DNA from 2 places in the Shewanella sp. UCD-FRSSP16_17 genome. Region 2 is predicted to be linked to the other one. Evidence: riboswitches for the same ligand, from Rfam matches in the RefSeq annotation. Region 2 holds a riboswitch; the other holds the start of a gene.
The links. A riboswitch is a leader RNA that binds a small molecule or an ion and turns the genes downstream of it on or off. The one in region 2 is predicted to bind thiamine pyrophosphate.

Region 1 (7,756 bases), 150 kb from region 2:
CTTTAAATTCAGCTGACTTTTGTGCCATTGCCGCTTCAATATGCTGAGGATCATTAACCTGAGAAGCACTAAATGCAGTTGCATCTACCACTGAAATAGTTTGAGAAACCCCAGTATTACCTGCTTCGCGTTCTTGTTTGGCAGCGTAATCACGTACTTCTTGCGTGATTTTCATCGAGCAGAATTTAGGGCCACACATTGAGCAAAAGTGCGCAACTTTAGCGGATTCTTGTGGCAATGATTCATCGTGGTACGCTCTTGCTGTATCAGGGTCTAAACCTAGGTTATATTGATCTTCCCAACGAAACTCAAAACGGGCTTTAGATAAGGCATTATCACGAATTTGTGCGCCAGGGTGCCCCTTGGCAACATCCGCAGCATGAGCCGCAATTTTATAAGCGATTAACCCTTGCTTAACGTCTTCTTTATTTGGCAGACCTAAATGCTCTTTAGGCGTGACATAACACAGCATTGCAACGCCATACCAGGCCATTTGCGCAGCACCAATACCTGACGTAAAGTGATCATATCCAGGAGCTATATCTGTAGTTTGAGGGCCTAACGTATAAAACGGCGCTTCATCACAGTGAGCCAATTGTTTTTCCATATTCACTTTAATGAGCTGCATTGGTACATGCCCAGGACCTTCGATTATGGTTTGAACATCATACTCCCACGCCACTTTAACCAATTCGCCTAATGTTTCTAATTCTGCAAATTGCGCTTCATCATTGGCATCAGCAATACTGCCTGGGCGCATGCCATCACCTAGTGACAGTGACACGTCATATGCGGCGCAAATCTCACAAATTTCTCTAAAATGCTCGTATAAAAAACTTTCTTTATGATGACTTAAACACCATTTCGCCATGATCGAACCGCCACGAGAAACAATGCCAGTCAGTCGTTTTGCAGTCATTGGCACATAGCGAAGCAATACTCCAGCATGAATCGTGAAATAATCAACCCCTTGCTCTGCTTGCTCAATCAAAGTATCTCTAAACACTTCCCATGTTAAATCTTCAGCAACGCCATTAACTTTTTCAAGCGCTTGATAAATGGGTACAGTTCCAATCGGCACAGGCGAATTACGGATGATCCATTCACGGGTTTCATGAATATAACGACCAGTGGATAAATCCATCACCGTATCGGCGCCCCATCGAGTTGACCAGACAAGTTTTTCTACTTCTTCTTCAATAGACGAGGTCACCGCTGAGTTGCCAATATTGGCATTCACTTTAACCAAAAAATTTCGGCCAATGATCATTGGTTCAGCTTCAGGATGATTGATGTTAAGCGGGATAATTGCTCTACCACGAGCCACTTCTGAACGAACAAATTCAGCAGTTATTGGCTGACCTATACTTGCCCCAAAGGCTTCACCTTGAGCTTTTTGAGTTAAGATCTTATCGGTAACCTGCTCCCGAGCCATGTTTTCACGAATCGCGATGTATTCCATTTCAGGAGTAATAATCCCCTGTCGAGCATAATGCATCTGTGTAACACACTTGCCCGTTTTGGCGCGTTTAGGAGACACTAAAGCCTCAAAACGTAAATGATCTAACCCATCGTCAGCTAATCTTTGCTGAGTAAAATTAGAACTAACCCCTTTAAGCTGCTCAGTATCTTCACGCTCTTCAATCCATGCTTGTCTAAATTTGTTTAAACCTAGACGGACATTAATTTTGGCTTTAGGATCTGAATAAGCCCCCGCGCAATCATAAACTTTTATTGGTGGGTTTGACTCGGTAACCGGATTCTCGTCATTGCCACCAATAATGGTGTCCGTTTGATGAATTTGGCGCATGCCGACTCGCAAATCATCTCGAGAGCCTGTCAGATAAATTTTTTCAGAGTTAGGATGTTGTAGTGGTTTTAGCGTATCAATAAACGCTTGGGCTTGTTCACGGGTTTGACGACGATTTGACATTAGCAACCTCAAAATTAATTAAATAGAGTTGCTTGTCTGGAGAATGATGTTGATGACGAGCGAGTTATAAAAACTCTGTAATTTGCTGATGACGTTTACTCAAAAATGATCCTTGAGCGTAAACTTTCTATGCTTTTACATTAGAAATAATTTGCTAGAAACAAAGCATAAACGGCTTTATTTTGAAGCGAATCATTTACACGCTAAGCAAAAAACGAGCAAATTAACTGCTTGTTTCCTTCGCAGGTTTTAACCTGATCAGGTTCAACGGATCCCGAATAAACGGTCTCAGCCATAAGGCACTCCGACAAGATGTCAGCAGTATACTCAGCTTAAATAACAAATTACAAGTGAATTTATATAAAGTTAATTCGCCTTACGTTCAAAAACTGCGCTGAGCTAAATGACTGATATTATTATTTATATTTCAAAACCAACTTACTAAAGTATAAGTTGAATGAATATTAATGACAGCAAATAACTTAAATAAACCTCCAACAAACGAATAAATCATTTAGGGAAGTCGAATTTTAGCTAACCTTTTCTCAATTGACTTTGAAATGGCTTTCTTCATTTTGGCACTATCACAGGGCTCTGCATAACCTAACCCTTCAGCATGAGGATTTATTTGCGTAGGCAGTTTAACAACACGATAGCAGGTATCACCTTGACGCATAATTCGATTCGGATCTAAACGGTGATCAAATGTTGTTGCTTGACGAGTATCTTCAATAATAATGAGTTCAATATCTTTCATCTCCGGTGTCATTTCACTCACACTTGCACCACTTTTTGATGTTGCATTGTGTGCTTGATTACCGATTAATAAATCCAGCGATTGCTGATTCAAGTTTTTTAACATGTCATGGCTCGCTTGATTAATAATGGCGAGCTTGTCATTACTACCAATCCCTATTGCCTTTGATTCGGACGAAAACAAATCACTGTCAAAAAGATGATTATCGCTATTCACTTGCTCAATATCTTGCAAGTACATACTTTCAACGTTATTCCAATTAAACGCTTGTTCTGGTTCACCTTGTTGTAACAGTGAAGATTCCGCTTTAACGGTATCACTTAATTTAACCACCGCTTTGAGTTCAGAGTCCTGTTGTGATTGAATGTGTTGCGTTGTCACTTCAACAACAGGTGCTTTTTCTGGTTCAGGCGCCATTGTTTTTTCTTGACTGGCAGTTGCAGCATTCTCATCTAGCTCAGGTGCTGATTTTTGCAAATCATTTTCTTTTATCGATGCTTCTTCAGCTTTATGTTCTCGCTGCTTATCTGATGCCTCATCAATCGCTGGTAGTTCTGTGGCAACATCTTGAGTATTTTGTTTTGGCGTTTCATCTTCTTGCTGCAAAGATGCCTGTATTGCGGCGAGCTGCTCTGCCGTCATAAAGTAGGCGTTAATTTCTTTTTTACTTGGAGTTTCTGCCACATTTTCCTGTGACTCAACAACCTCGACAAATGCATCAACCGTTTTGTCTGCGACTTGCATTAATAACCAAAAACCTACTATGTGAACGGCTGAAATTCCAATGATCATCAGAGCCATTTTCCAATGATTTATTGGATTAACAGCTTTATTATGACGTTCATGTTGAGATGAAATAACAGGGGGTAATACAGGGGTGACAATCGCGTTCTCATCTTGAGCAAGAGTCAAAGACGACTTAATAGGGTCAGCTTTATTCGAGATAACTGCCAATTCATATTGATTAAACTCAATTGGCACAACCTCTTCACTACGAGACTCTACTTTAAAAGCTTTATCAACATGTGCTTTAGATTCAACAGAGTTGTCTCGAGGTTGTTTCATTAGCGCTTCCTATCGCATTATGATGGTTAACATTTAGCAGGTCACTTACTCTATATACTGGCAGCATGAATACGGCTTAATGAAATATTAGCCCTATGAATTCAATCATAAAATAACCTATATAAATCATTTAACATACTCAGTTAACCTCAGATACTAAAGATTAAATTTAGTTCAATTCTTATCCGTATTTCCGACTATTTCTACTTATAATTAACTAAGCTACTGAAAATAAACACCATAAATAAGCTTACACGTGTAAGCTAAAATGGTGGTTTTTTCAGATTTAAGCTGTTACTCTAATTTCCTATTTGCTTATCTAGGTCGTATGCAACAATGTCAATTGAGTTAAGAGCGCAACAACAATTAAATCAAACAAGCAGTCATCAGGCTGACTATTGTGCTACTGAAGAAATGGCTAATAGTCTCACTCATGGGCTTGGTGTTGTTGCAGGTATCGCAGCATTTTCCGCAATGTTAATAAAGGGATATGGGCAATTAACGACTTTTGAATTACTTGGTGTTGCTATATATGGTTTAAGTATTGTATTGCTGTTTCTTGCATCAACCCTATATCACTCTAGTACCAGCCCAATTTGGAGAAAACGATTCAAAATGGCGGACCATTGTGCAATTTATACCTTGATTGCAGGTACATACACACCTTTAATGCTCATTAGCCTCGATGGTGAACAAGCCAATATTGTTTTAGCATCCATTTGGCTATTAGCGCTAGGGGGTATCATTTTTAAAACCCTGTTTATAGGAAAATTTAAAGCCTTTTCAGTCATTCTATATCTCATCATGGGCTGGTTGTGTGTCACCGTAATGAGTGATTTGATAAAAGGTATGACAGATTTAGGTTTCAATTTGCTCCTTGCAGGTGGTGCATTTTATAGCGTTGGCGTGGTATTTTACGTAAATAAACGTATTCCTTACAATCACGCTATTTGGCATCTCTTTGTCCTTGCTGGTGCGCTATCGCATTTCTTGTGTATTTACTTAACTGTCATTTAATTATCATTTACTTTGTATTAAAAATATAATCATCTCAGGGTTTCCTATAACGAATTGAATGATTTATGCTGTTGTTTTTACTGCTATAGAACATAGTTATGACCACCCTATCCCCGAAACAACGAATTTGGTTTATCGTTAACATGATCCCATCTGGAAATGTGTTAGCCTATGGTAAAGTAGCCGATCTCGCAGGACTTCCAGGTCGTGCCCGATATGTATCTAAAGCATTAAAAGAAGCACCTGAGCATCTAAACCTTCCTTGGCACCGTGTCATCAATAGCCAAGGCAAAATTTCATTTAAACTCAATACCCTTCATTTCCAAAATCAACAAGAACGACTAAGATCAGAAGGAATAGAAGTGAACAAAGGCAAGATTTCATTGTCGAAATTTGAGTGGAAACCAGACATGGCAACCTTGGTTTTGTCCTTACCTTTTTAACATCATGTATAGGTCTAATTTTGATTAAGATATGTTCTGTAATACTCACAGGTATGATGACTTTTTCAAGCCCCGTAATCGCTGCAGAGCCTGCTGAAACAAGTTCACATCAAGACTTTTTAAAGCCATTGACTCCACATAATGCGGAATACAAAGTCTATTATGGCAGTATTGAATTAGGTAAAGCACGCTATCAATTACCTGCAAGTAGTGACGGCTATTATGAATATCGTTTTGATAGTGATGTCAGTTTGTTAATGCTCTCCGATGTACGCAATATTAAAAGTGAATTTCAGTTAGTAGAGGGAAAAATAAAACCCATTCGCTATATGAGTGAACGCTCGGGTACTGGCAGCGACTACAGTGAGCAAACTGCATTTGCAGCGTCACAAGGTGTCATTCATACAATATATAAAGAAGAGAGAGAAAAACTTGAATACGCAGAAAATGTGCTTGATCCATTAACCGCACAACTGCAATTTAGAATGGATATGTACTCAAACCCTAAAACATTACATTACGATATGGTCAAAGAAAAAGAGTTTGATGACTACGAATTTAAAATTGTGGGTAAAGAGCAAGTCATTATTGATAGTGGTACATATCAAACGGTCAAAATTGAAGTGGTTCGTAACAGTAAAAAGCGACAAACGTTTTTTTGGATGGCACCTGATTTAAATTATTTACCTGTTCGATTAAGCCATTTTTCTAAAGGCAGTAAACAACTGGATATCCAATTAGACAATTACCATTTTTTTGAATCACAAAAAATGGAAGCCCCAACGGTACATTCTAAGGAATAAGGATATGCTGACTTAAGAGATAATTGCTTTTCGTCAGTAATATTCACTGAAGCAACTATCTCTTAAAAGCTATCTCTTAAAAGCTATTTCTTAAAACAGCCTCTTAGAAACAATGCTTGTTAAACAATCTCTGTTAAATCATTCGCCCTATATAGCAGACTATTTTAGGTTCAGTATAAAACCATAAGTATTGTTAACAGACTTGTAGTTCACCTTGTCTAAACAACTTCCATTCGCCTGGCGATAATATATGCCATTGCTCGTTATTGGTCAGTGGTCTTGTCGCAATAACCGTAACAACATCATTCGGTGTGGTTTCTTTATCAAAATCGATTACGACGTCTGTATCAATCAAAGTAGCTTTACCAAACGGTGCTCGACGAGTGATATAACATAAGTTGTTGCTGCAATAGGTCATCAAATCAACCCCATCACTTAAAATCATGTTAAATACACCTAAGGCACGTATCTCATCCGCAAGCCCTGAAATAAAACTAAAGACCTTTTTCATGTCTTCTGGTTGCTTATGGCCAAATTCAGCTAACACCTGTTCCATAATCCAACAAAAAGCTAATTCACTGTCGGTATCCCCAACAGGCTGAAAACGTTCAACAACAAACTTATCTTGATAGTCTGAAAGCTGACCATTATGAGCATAAGTCCAATACTTCCCCCATAATTCACGTGTAAAAGGATGGGTATTTTCTAAAGAAACACATCCACGATTTGCTTGACGAATATGGCTTACAACTATTTCACTTTTAATAGGGTATGATTTAATTAACTTCGCAATATGCGACTCGCTACTTGGGCAAGCATCTTTAAAAGTTCGACTGCCCTTACCTTCATAAAAAGTAATTCCCCAGCCATCAACATGTGGGCCAGTCACCCCACCTCTTTCAGCTAAACCTGTGAAACTAAACACAATATCAGTTGGAACATTAGCGCTCATCGCTAGTAATTCACACATGAAACACGCCTTAAAAATGTTTTAAAAGTCAAAAAATTACCTAATGACTATTGTACCTAGTGAAAAACTTTTTGTGGATATTTATTGCTTAAAATATTTTAAACAATTGTTTGAAAAAACTTGTAATCGTGGTCAGTAAGGTTTAATTTTATGTGATACAGGTCTGACCACGTTCAGTTCTGTGAATAGGATCATTAATTTGTAAGTGCTCAATTTTTTGAGGGCTTTAAGGAGAAAGACTTTGACTACCCTTACCTGGATCATCGCCATGATCGCAGTTCTTGGCGCCGCAACTTACATGCGGGTGTCGTTATTAACGGCAACAATCGCTGCAGCTGCTGTCATGTTCATTGGCAGCGTATTAGATATTGTTGGTGGTGTAACATGGATAGTATTTTTAGCCCTCGCATTACCACTGAATATAAAGTCTTTTCGTCAAAACTTTATCTCTCGTCCACTACTTAAAGTTTATCAAGGCATCATGCCTGAAATGTCTTCTACTGAAAAAGAAGCCATCGAAGCGGGAACAACTTGGTGGGAAGCAGATCTGTTTGCTGGTAACCCAAACTGGAACAAGCTTCATAACTACCCTAAAGGACGATTAACCGCAGAAGAGCAAGCCTTCCTCAATGGGCCAGTTGAAACCGTTTGTAAAATGGTTAATCAACATCAAGTTTCACACGAACTTGCTGATTTACCACAAGATGTATGGCAATACCTTAAAGATGAAGGCTTCTTTGCCATGATCATTAAGAAAAAATACGGTGG
Region 2 (7,756 bases):
AATCCAACAAAATCGAAAAACAATCTTTGTCACTTTTATTTCGCCTATTAGTCGAAATTTGGAACAACAAGTTAATTATGCCGCTAAAAGAGTGAATACCGCGGTAATAAAACAAAATGAACAAGCAGTGTTAGGGGCTCTTTTAGATCCTGACCTTGCTCCTGACGAATTCTAAGCAGGGAACGCCAAAATGAAAAAAATACTATTTAGCTCAATTTTATTATTATTTTCAGTTGAGTGTTTAGCAACTCAATTGATATATCAGCCTGTTAACCCCGCTTTTGGTGGTAGTTATTTAAACGGCTCATACTTATTAGCAAATGCTGCAGCGCAAAATGATCATCAAAGCAGCTCTGGTTCAGGATATACGCCGCCCACGGCATTAGAGCGTTTAGCCAGTTCTTTAGAGTCTCGGTTAATGTCACAGTTATTTAATGACGCCGCAAATGGTGGCGAAGGCTACTTGTTAACAGATGACTTTGAAATAAACGTTGTGAATGAAGATGGCGCATTGATTGTTCACATCACGGATATTTTAACAGGCGAAACAACCATCATTGAAGTCGGCGGTATCGTTGATACTGGTACCGGAGGCTAATATGAACAAGATTATTATATCGGCTCTTGTGGTTATGCTATCAGCTTGTTCATCAGTGGATGAAGAGTTCGAGAATATTGATGCAACAACCAGTTTAATGCCGAAAAGTGAAACTTATTACGATTTAATTAGCTTACCTTTTCCACAAGGTGCGATGGTTGCGGCAGTTTATGATTTTCGTGATCAAACTGGGCAATATAAGCCGATTCCATCCAGTAACTTTTCGACTGCTGTACCGCAATCGGGGACCGCTTTTCTAGCTCAATCTCTTAATGATTCTTCGTGGTTTATTCCAGTTGAACGTGAAGGGCTACAAAACCTGTTAACAGAGCGAAAAATTGTTAGAGCAGGACTCAAAGGCGATGCAAGCAAGTTACCTCAACTGAATAGTGCACAAGTTTTAATGGAAGGCGGTATTGTGGCTTATGATACCAATATTAAAACAGGTGGTGCAGGTGCGCGCTACTTGGGTATAGGAGCATCAGGCCAATATCGTGTTGATAGCATTACCGTTAACCTAAGAGCAGTTGATATTCGAACGGGTAGATTATTAAGTAGTGTGACTACAACTAAATCGGTTATTTCAAAAGAAATCACCGCAGGGGTTTTTAAATTTATCGATGCGCAAGAATTGCTGGAAGCAGAAGCGGGTTACACGTCTAACGAACCTGTCAGTTTATGTGTAGCATCAGCAATCGAAAGTGCAGTAGTACATTTAATTGCAGATGGTATCTGGAAAGGCGCATGGAGTTTAGGTGATTCTGCAACAGGTATGCAAAATGAAACCTTACAAAAATATTGGTTAGAAGCGCATAGTGAAGCCCGAGTAAGCGAAAGAATTAAACGTGGTTAAACCCCGTATTTTTTAATCGTTAAGCTAACACTAAAAAGGTGCCATAGGGCACCTTTTTTATTGAACTAGCGAAGGTTTATAGCCATATTTTGAGTTTTTTCTCATCATTGATAGATAAACTAATTGTATCTTTTATAGCAAGTTTAATTGGCATTGTGCCTTGCATTAACTCATCTCGTCTAAACCAATGTAGTGCTAACTCTGTGTCCAATTCTTTAGATTGTAATTGCTGTTCAAATTGGCTATCAACCTGTAAGTCATTGGCTGCAATGAGTAAGTCACCAGCACTTAAGCCTGCTTGATGCGCTGGGCTGTCGTTGGTAACGGTTAGTACTTTGAGACCGAATGCCTCTGCTTTGGTTTTAGCGCCAAATGCAATATTAAGCCCTTTAGTTTCACCGCCACCTAAATCAGTAGCCCCGGCACTGGTACGCAACGTCATGGTGATACCAACTTTATTCAATAAAGGTTCAAGTGGAATATCTTGGGTATTATTTAAATAAACAAATAAATCATCACAGTTACGGTTTAGTAGCTTCTCAATAATACGCTGATGTGTATCACCCTGAGTGCCAATGCCTTTAGCTCCATAGTCATGCCAAAGCGCCAACATGACATCGTTTAAACTGTGTTTTCCCTTGGTTTCAATGCGAATAGTTAAATCAAGGTATAAAGCGAATAAAGCCCCTTTTGTGTAGTAACTAACAATGGCATTGTTGGCATTTTCATCTTGCTTATAAAACTTGGTCCATGCATTAAAGCTTGAGGATGACAGTGTTTGTTTAAAGCGACCTTGTGAACGGTAAACCCGTGTCATAATTTCACTTAACATGGTTAGATATTGGTTCTGGCTGACACAACCACTGCGATAAGTTAATAGATCATCGAAATATGAGGTAATGCCCTCATAAGCCCATAATTGCTCAGTATAAGCCTCTTTAGATAAATCAAATGGGGTAAACTCAGCAGGCTTTATACGTTTTACGTTCCAGCTATGAAAATACTCATGACTGCATAACGATAGATAAACGCGATAATCTTTGTTGACCTCATGGGTCATGTTTGTTGGCAAATCTTTTCTTGAGCACATTAATGCGGTGCTTGCACGATGTTCTAATCCACCAAAGCCATTACCTAAAACAGTCGTTAAAAATACGTAGCGATCAAAAGGAGCTTGACCGCCAAATAAGTTGATTTGATATTCGCATATGGCTTTTAAATCCTGGCATAAACGAGGCAATGAAGCATCATGTTTACCACTTAACACAACATCATGGGGCACACCGCAGGCTTCGAAACTGGCTATTGCAAGTGGGCCCATTTCTACGGGATGGTCGATAAAATCATCATAATTATCTGCGTAAAACTCACCGAAACCGTATTGTTCACCAGCGGTTCTTTTCATGCTGGTGGCAAGTTTCCAGTCTTTAAGTTCATCAAGGGCTGGTTTGGCTATCGTTAGTGTGTGCTTGGTATGCTCTAAGCCTTTGGCACTTAAAAACACGCTACTGCCATTAAAAAAACCATGGGTTGTGTCTAAATGAGCAGAGCGCACAGATAAATCCCAAGCATAAACCTGATATGAAATTTTAATAAATGACTGACTGTTTTTACATTGCCAAGTTTGCTTATCGAGTTGTTCGATTTCAATTGGCGTGTTTTGCTCATCCACTGCGGTTATTTCAATTAGATTTCTGGCAAAATCACGGATCATATAACTGCCTGGAAGCCAAGAAGGTAAAGACAATATCTGTTGTGGTTTTGCATCTTGAATAGTTTGAGTGACTTCAAACAAATGTGCTTTAGGATCGATAGCAATGATGTGATAATGCATGAGCAATTTCCAAGTAAGTAGGTGTTGCTGAAAAGAAATAAGAACGAGAAGAAACCCAATGCTGCCAAATTCATTACTAATGTGCAAATCCATCTGTACATGAATAGTAACAACTGTTTATGGTTTTGACTGGAGTGACAAACACTGCAGTTGATACTATAAGATAATCTAGCCAAGCATTGCGATTACCCACGTTAACTAACGCATAATAAAAGGATGATGACACATGGCCGAAGAAACCATTTTTAGTAAGATTATTCGTCGTGAAATCCCAGCGGATATTTTATTCCAAGACGAGTTGGTCACTGCATTTTGTGATATTTCCCCTCAAGCGCCAACGCATATTTTAATCATTCCAAATCACTTAATTCCGACAGCTAATGACATTAAAGCGTCAGATGAGCTTGCACTCGGACGTATGATGACTGTTGCAGCCAAACTAGCTGCAGAAGCTGGTATCGCCGAAGACGGGTATCGGTTAATTATGAATTGTAATAAGCATGGTGGCCAAGAGGTCTACCATATTCATATGCATTTGGTGGGCGGTAAGCCACTTGGCCCAATGTTAAGCCGTAAAGACTAAGTAGCCATTAATGAAAATAAACAGTGAGTTTTTCCCGTTAACTGAAGTGGCCACGCGTTTTGTTGGCCAGTTAGCACATTGTCGTCGTTTACAAATCTCGGTTCTTGAAGCCAGTGAGCACCATGTACTGTTAGAGTTGCCATATAGTCAGGACATTATTGGCGATCCTGATACTGGTGTTATTCATGGTGGTGTCGTCACTACGTTAATTGATACTGCGTCTGGTACGGCAGTGGTCAGTGCGATTTTAGAAAAATATCAATCATTAGAAATATCACCCACGTTAGATTTGCGGGTTGATTATATGAAACCTGCAGAGCCAGATAAGCCTATTTTCGCTTTTGCAGAGTGCTATCGTTTATCCTCTAATGTTGCTTTTACTCGTGCAATTGCTTATCAAGACAGTATTGATGATCCCATTGCTCATGCTGTTGGTTCCTTTATGCGTATTAGCCCTGAAATGGTGGGGGAAGAGTTTCGTCAGGCATTAATGGGGGAATCAGATATCAAGGTCAATGAGTTAGCGACTGAGAATGGGACTACACTTACTAAAGAAGCAACTACTCAGGCAAGTCTTACTGATATTGTGGCGGCAGAAATTAATGTCCATGATATTGTAAAACGAGCAATAGACTTAAACGATTACAGTTATTTACTGGCGAAAGTGCCTTATACACAATTCATCGGCATGAGTGTTAATCGCTTTGGTGATGAAATGGTGTTTAAATTACCCGCTAAAGACGACAATATCGGTAATCCTATTTTACCTGCCATTCATGGTGGTGTGATTGCTGGCTTTATGGAAATGTCTGCCATCGTGCAACTAATGGTGTTTATGCAAGCTAAAAAAGTGCCAAAAATAATCGATTTTTCAATTGATTATTTACGAGCAGGTTTGCATCAAGATACGTTTGCAGAGTGTAAAATTACTCGCCAAGGTCGCAGAGTTGCAAATGTGAGTATTAATTGTTGGCAAACAAACAGAAAACAGCTTATTGCGACAGCAAGAGCGCACTTCTTGTTAGATCAATAATAAGATGAGTGAAGCGCTTTAATACCTATGGGATTCACATTCACAGTGTTAAAAGGATAAATGATGAAGATTTCAATCGTAATAGTAACCTTATTTTTGTTGATGACTGGTTGTGCAAATCACACCGCTGGATTATCAGCAGGATCTAATGGTGTTGTTCGAGTCGACAATAATTCATTTTCCCGAGAAGTTGGTATTGAGCAAGTCAGAGTCCGCACTCAAGCTGATTTACTGCAAGGCTCCGCACTGATTTTAAGTAAAGTGTCTACTGATTTAAGACTGCAGTATAAATTTACTTGGTACGATGCAAACGACTTTACTATTGAAGATGAAGGCGTGAGTTGGAAATCATTAAAACTACACGGTAAGCAGCAAATGCAGGTGAGTGCGTTAGCGCCAAATGCCAATGCTACCCGGTTTGAAGTGTATGTGAGAAAAGCGTTTTCAAATTAATCCTAACGTCACTTATTTAGAGCGTTACGTGCATCATACCGTGCATAATTGGTGATGATTTAGTGATTCATTAGCCGTTGGTTTTCTTCTCACTGAGTCCAATTTGGCCGCTAAATAAACTCATAATAAAACACCCAATAATAGGGTGTTTTTTTTATGGTTTAAATACCACAATTTATTACATGCCTTCGTGCTAGTATCACGCATTTTGTGCTCTTATTAATCATTCAATTGTTTCTGAAGCCAGCTTGTATTGATTTAGTTAATGAAAAGTGTTCACTAATAGTGTCGCACTTTAGTTGAATCGTTTATAATCCGCCTCGCCAAGGGGTGTTTGCGTTTTTTTCGTAAACTGAGATGTCTTATGACAAACCCTTAGAACCTGATCCGGCTAATACCGGCGTAGGAATGGGCTGCATGCTTTACTTGCTATTTTTGTCATGGATGCACAAACTAATTCACTATGCTTGCCGGATCTCAAAATGAATATTTGAGGTCCTATGTCTTTATTTAAATCAAAATCGCCTTTGGCGGTTGCCATTCTCGCCGCTTTATCTACTTCAGCTGTCGCTCAAACTGAAAATATTGAACGTGTTGCACCTAATGCCGAAAAAATGGAAGTGATTGTTGTTAACGCTGACTTTAGTGGTGTTGAACTTGAAAAAGTTCCATCGAGTGTCACTGTCATTGATAGCCAACAATTACAAGATGAAGGTGCTCAACATTTCGAAGACGTATTAAATTCAATCGCCAATTTTAACTGGTCTGGTGGCAGCTCGCGTCCTAAATATTTTCAAATTCGTGGTGTCGGTGAGCAAGAAGAATATCAAGGTGCCCCTAATTCATCGGTTGGTTTTATTGTTGATGATATCGACCTCTCGGGTATCGGCATGGTTTCTAGCATGTACGATATGCAACAAGTTGAAGTCCTTCGTGGACCTCAAGGTACCCAATACGGTGCTAATGCATTAGCGGGTTTAATTTATTTAAAAAGTAACGATCCGACGGATGTGTTTGAGCATGGCGCCCAAGTGTCACTTGGTGATGATGACTTACAAACATTTTCTGGTTTTAGCTCTGGCCCACTGAGTGATTCAGGCAAATTATTATATCGCGTATCGCTTGAGCAGCACTCACAAAATGGCTACCGCGATAATACATATCTTGAGCGTGAAGATACCAATGCCCGTGATGAGTTTACCGCTCGTGCAAAATTACGCTGGTATGCTGCTGAAAATGTCCAATTAGACTTAACTTTACTGCATGCAAATTTTGACAATGGCTATGATGCATGGACATTAGACAATAATGGTTTTGAAACCATTACTGACAAACCTGGTGTAGACAGCCAAAAAACCACAGGTGTAGGCTTTAAAGCGATTTTCTCTCAATTCGATACGTTTGAATTAACCTCATTGACCTCATATGCACAAACAGACCATCATCATAATTACGATGGTGACTGGGCTAACCCTGATTACTGGGCATCAAAAGAATGTCCAGCTTATGACGAGAATTGGGCTGTGATTGGTACTGAACCATGTGTTTATGATTACACTTGGGACAAACAAGGCGATCGTAAAACCATTTCTCAAGAATTCCGCATTAGCTCAAATGATGCAGGTCGAATCTTTAATGATTCTACAGACTGGTTAGTGGGTTTATATGGCATGAACCTTCAAGAAGATAATGACTTATATTCTGAATACAATGGCTGGCCAGATGAAGTCTTAGTGTCAGAGTATGAAGCAACTAACTATGCCATTTTTGGACAAACCGACACTCAGTTTGGTGACGGTTATGTATTTTCTGCAGGTCTTCGTTTAGAACGCAGAGAAAGCGAATACAGTGACAGTAACGGCGATGAGTTTAGCCCAAGTGAGAACATGTGGGGCGGACATTTAGCCATTTCTAAAGTGTTAACTGATGATCATAACGCTTACTTTAGAATTGCTCGAGGTTACAAAGCGGGTGGCTTTAACATGACATTGCCGCCTGAATTGTCCGACAAAAAAGAGTTCGATGCTGAAACCTTATATAACTATGAACTAGGTTTGAAATCGACATGGTTTGATGGCGATGTAGCAACCAATGTTGCAGTGTTCTATATGGATCGTCAAAACCAACAAGTTTCAGCATCTCAACAAGATCCTGATGATCAGCAGCGCTTTATTCTATACACAGAAAATGCTGGCAGTGCTAAAAACTATGGCGCCGAGGCTGACTTTAATTACTATGCTACTGAAAATATACAATTTTATGGTAGCGTCGGTTGGTTAGAAACTGAGTATGGTGATTATCAATATAATGATAAATATGGCAACGTTATTGATTTAACGGGCCGAGATCAAGCACATGCACCTAAATTTACTTACAGTGCAGGCATGAGCTATGTGAGCGAT

Region 1: another riboswitch for thiamine pyrophosphate. It lies ahead of thiC (phosphomethylpyrimidine synthase ThiC); the one in region 2 lies ahead of A9267_RS03910 (TonB-dependent receptor).

Annotation. Positions count from the first base shown of each region.
Region 1 is NZ_LZFV01000001.1:765,592-773,347, forward strand. Features, by position in the region: gene thiC (phosphomethylpyrimidine synthase ThiC) at 1-1,933, opposite strand, end outside; TPP riboswitch at 2,152-2,250, opposite strand; gene A9267_RS03265 (hypothetical protein) at 2,448-3,755, opposite strand; gene trhA (PAQR family membrane homeostasis protein TrhA) at 4,092-4,772, shown strand; gene A9267_RS03275 (MGMT family protein) at 4,871-5,215, shown strand; gene A9267_RS03280 (DUF3108 domain-containing protein) at 5,236-6,018, shown strand; gene A9267_RS03285 (class II glutamine amidotransferase) at 6,212-6,988, opposite strand; gene fadE (acyl-CoA dehydrogenase FadE) at 7,230-7,756, shown strand, end outside.
Region 2 is NZ_LZFV01000001.1:920,386-928,141, reverse strand. Features, by position in the region: gene A9267_RS03950 (curli production assembly/transport protein CsgE) at 1-175, shown strand, start outside; gene A9267_RS03945 (curli assembly protein CsgF) at 191-598, shown strand; gene A9267_RS03940 (CsgG/HfaB family protein) at 600-1,451, shown strand; gene A9267_RS03935 (M61 family metallopeptidase) at 1,528-3,285, opposite strand; gene hinT (purine nucleoside phosphoramidase) at 3,512-3,868, shown strand; gene A9267_RS22255 (PaaI family thioesterase) at 3,879-4,901, shown strand; gene A9267_RS03915 (YcfL family protein) at 4,962-5,354, shown strand; TPP riboswitch at 5,671-5,780, shown strand; gene A9267_RS03910 (TonB-dependent receptor) at 5,855-7,756, shown strand, end outside.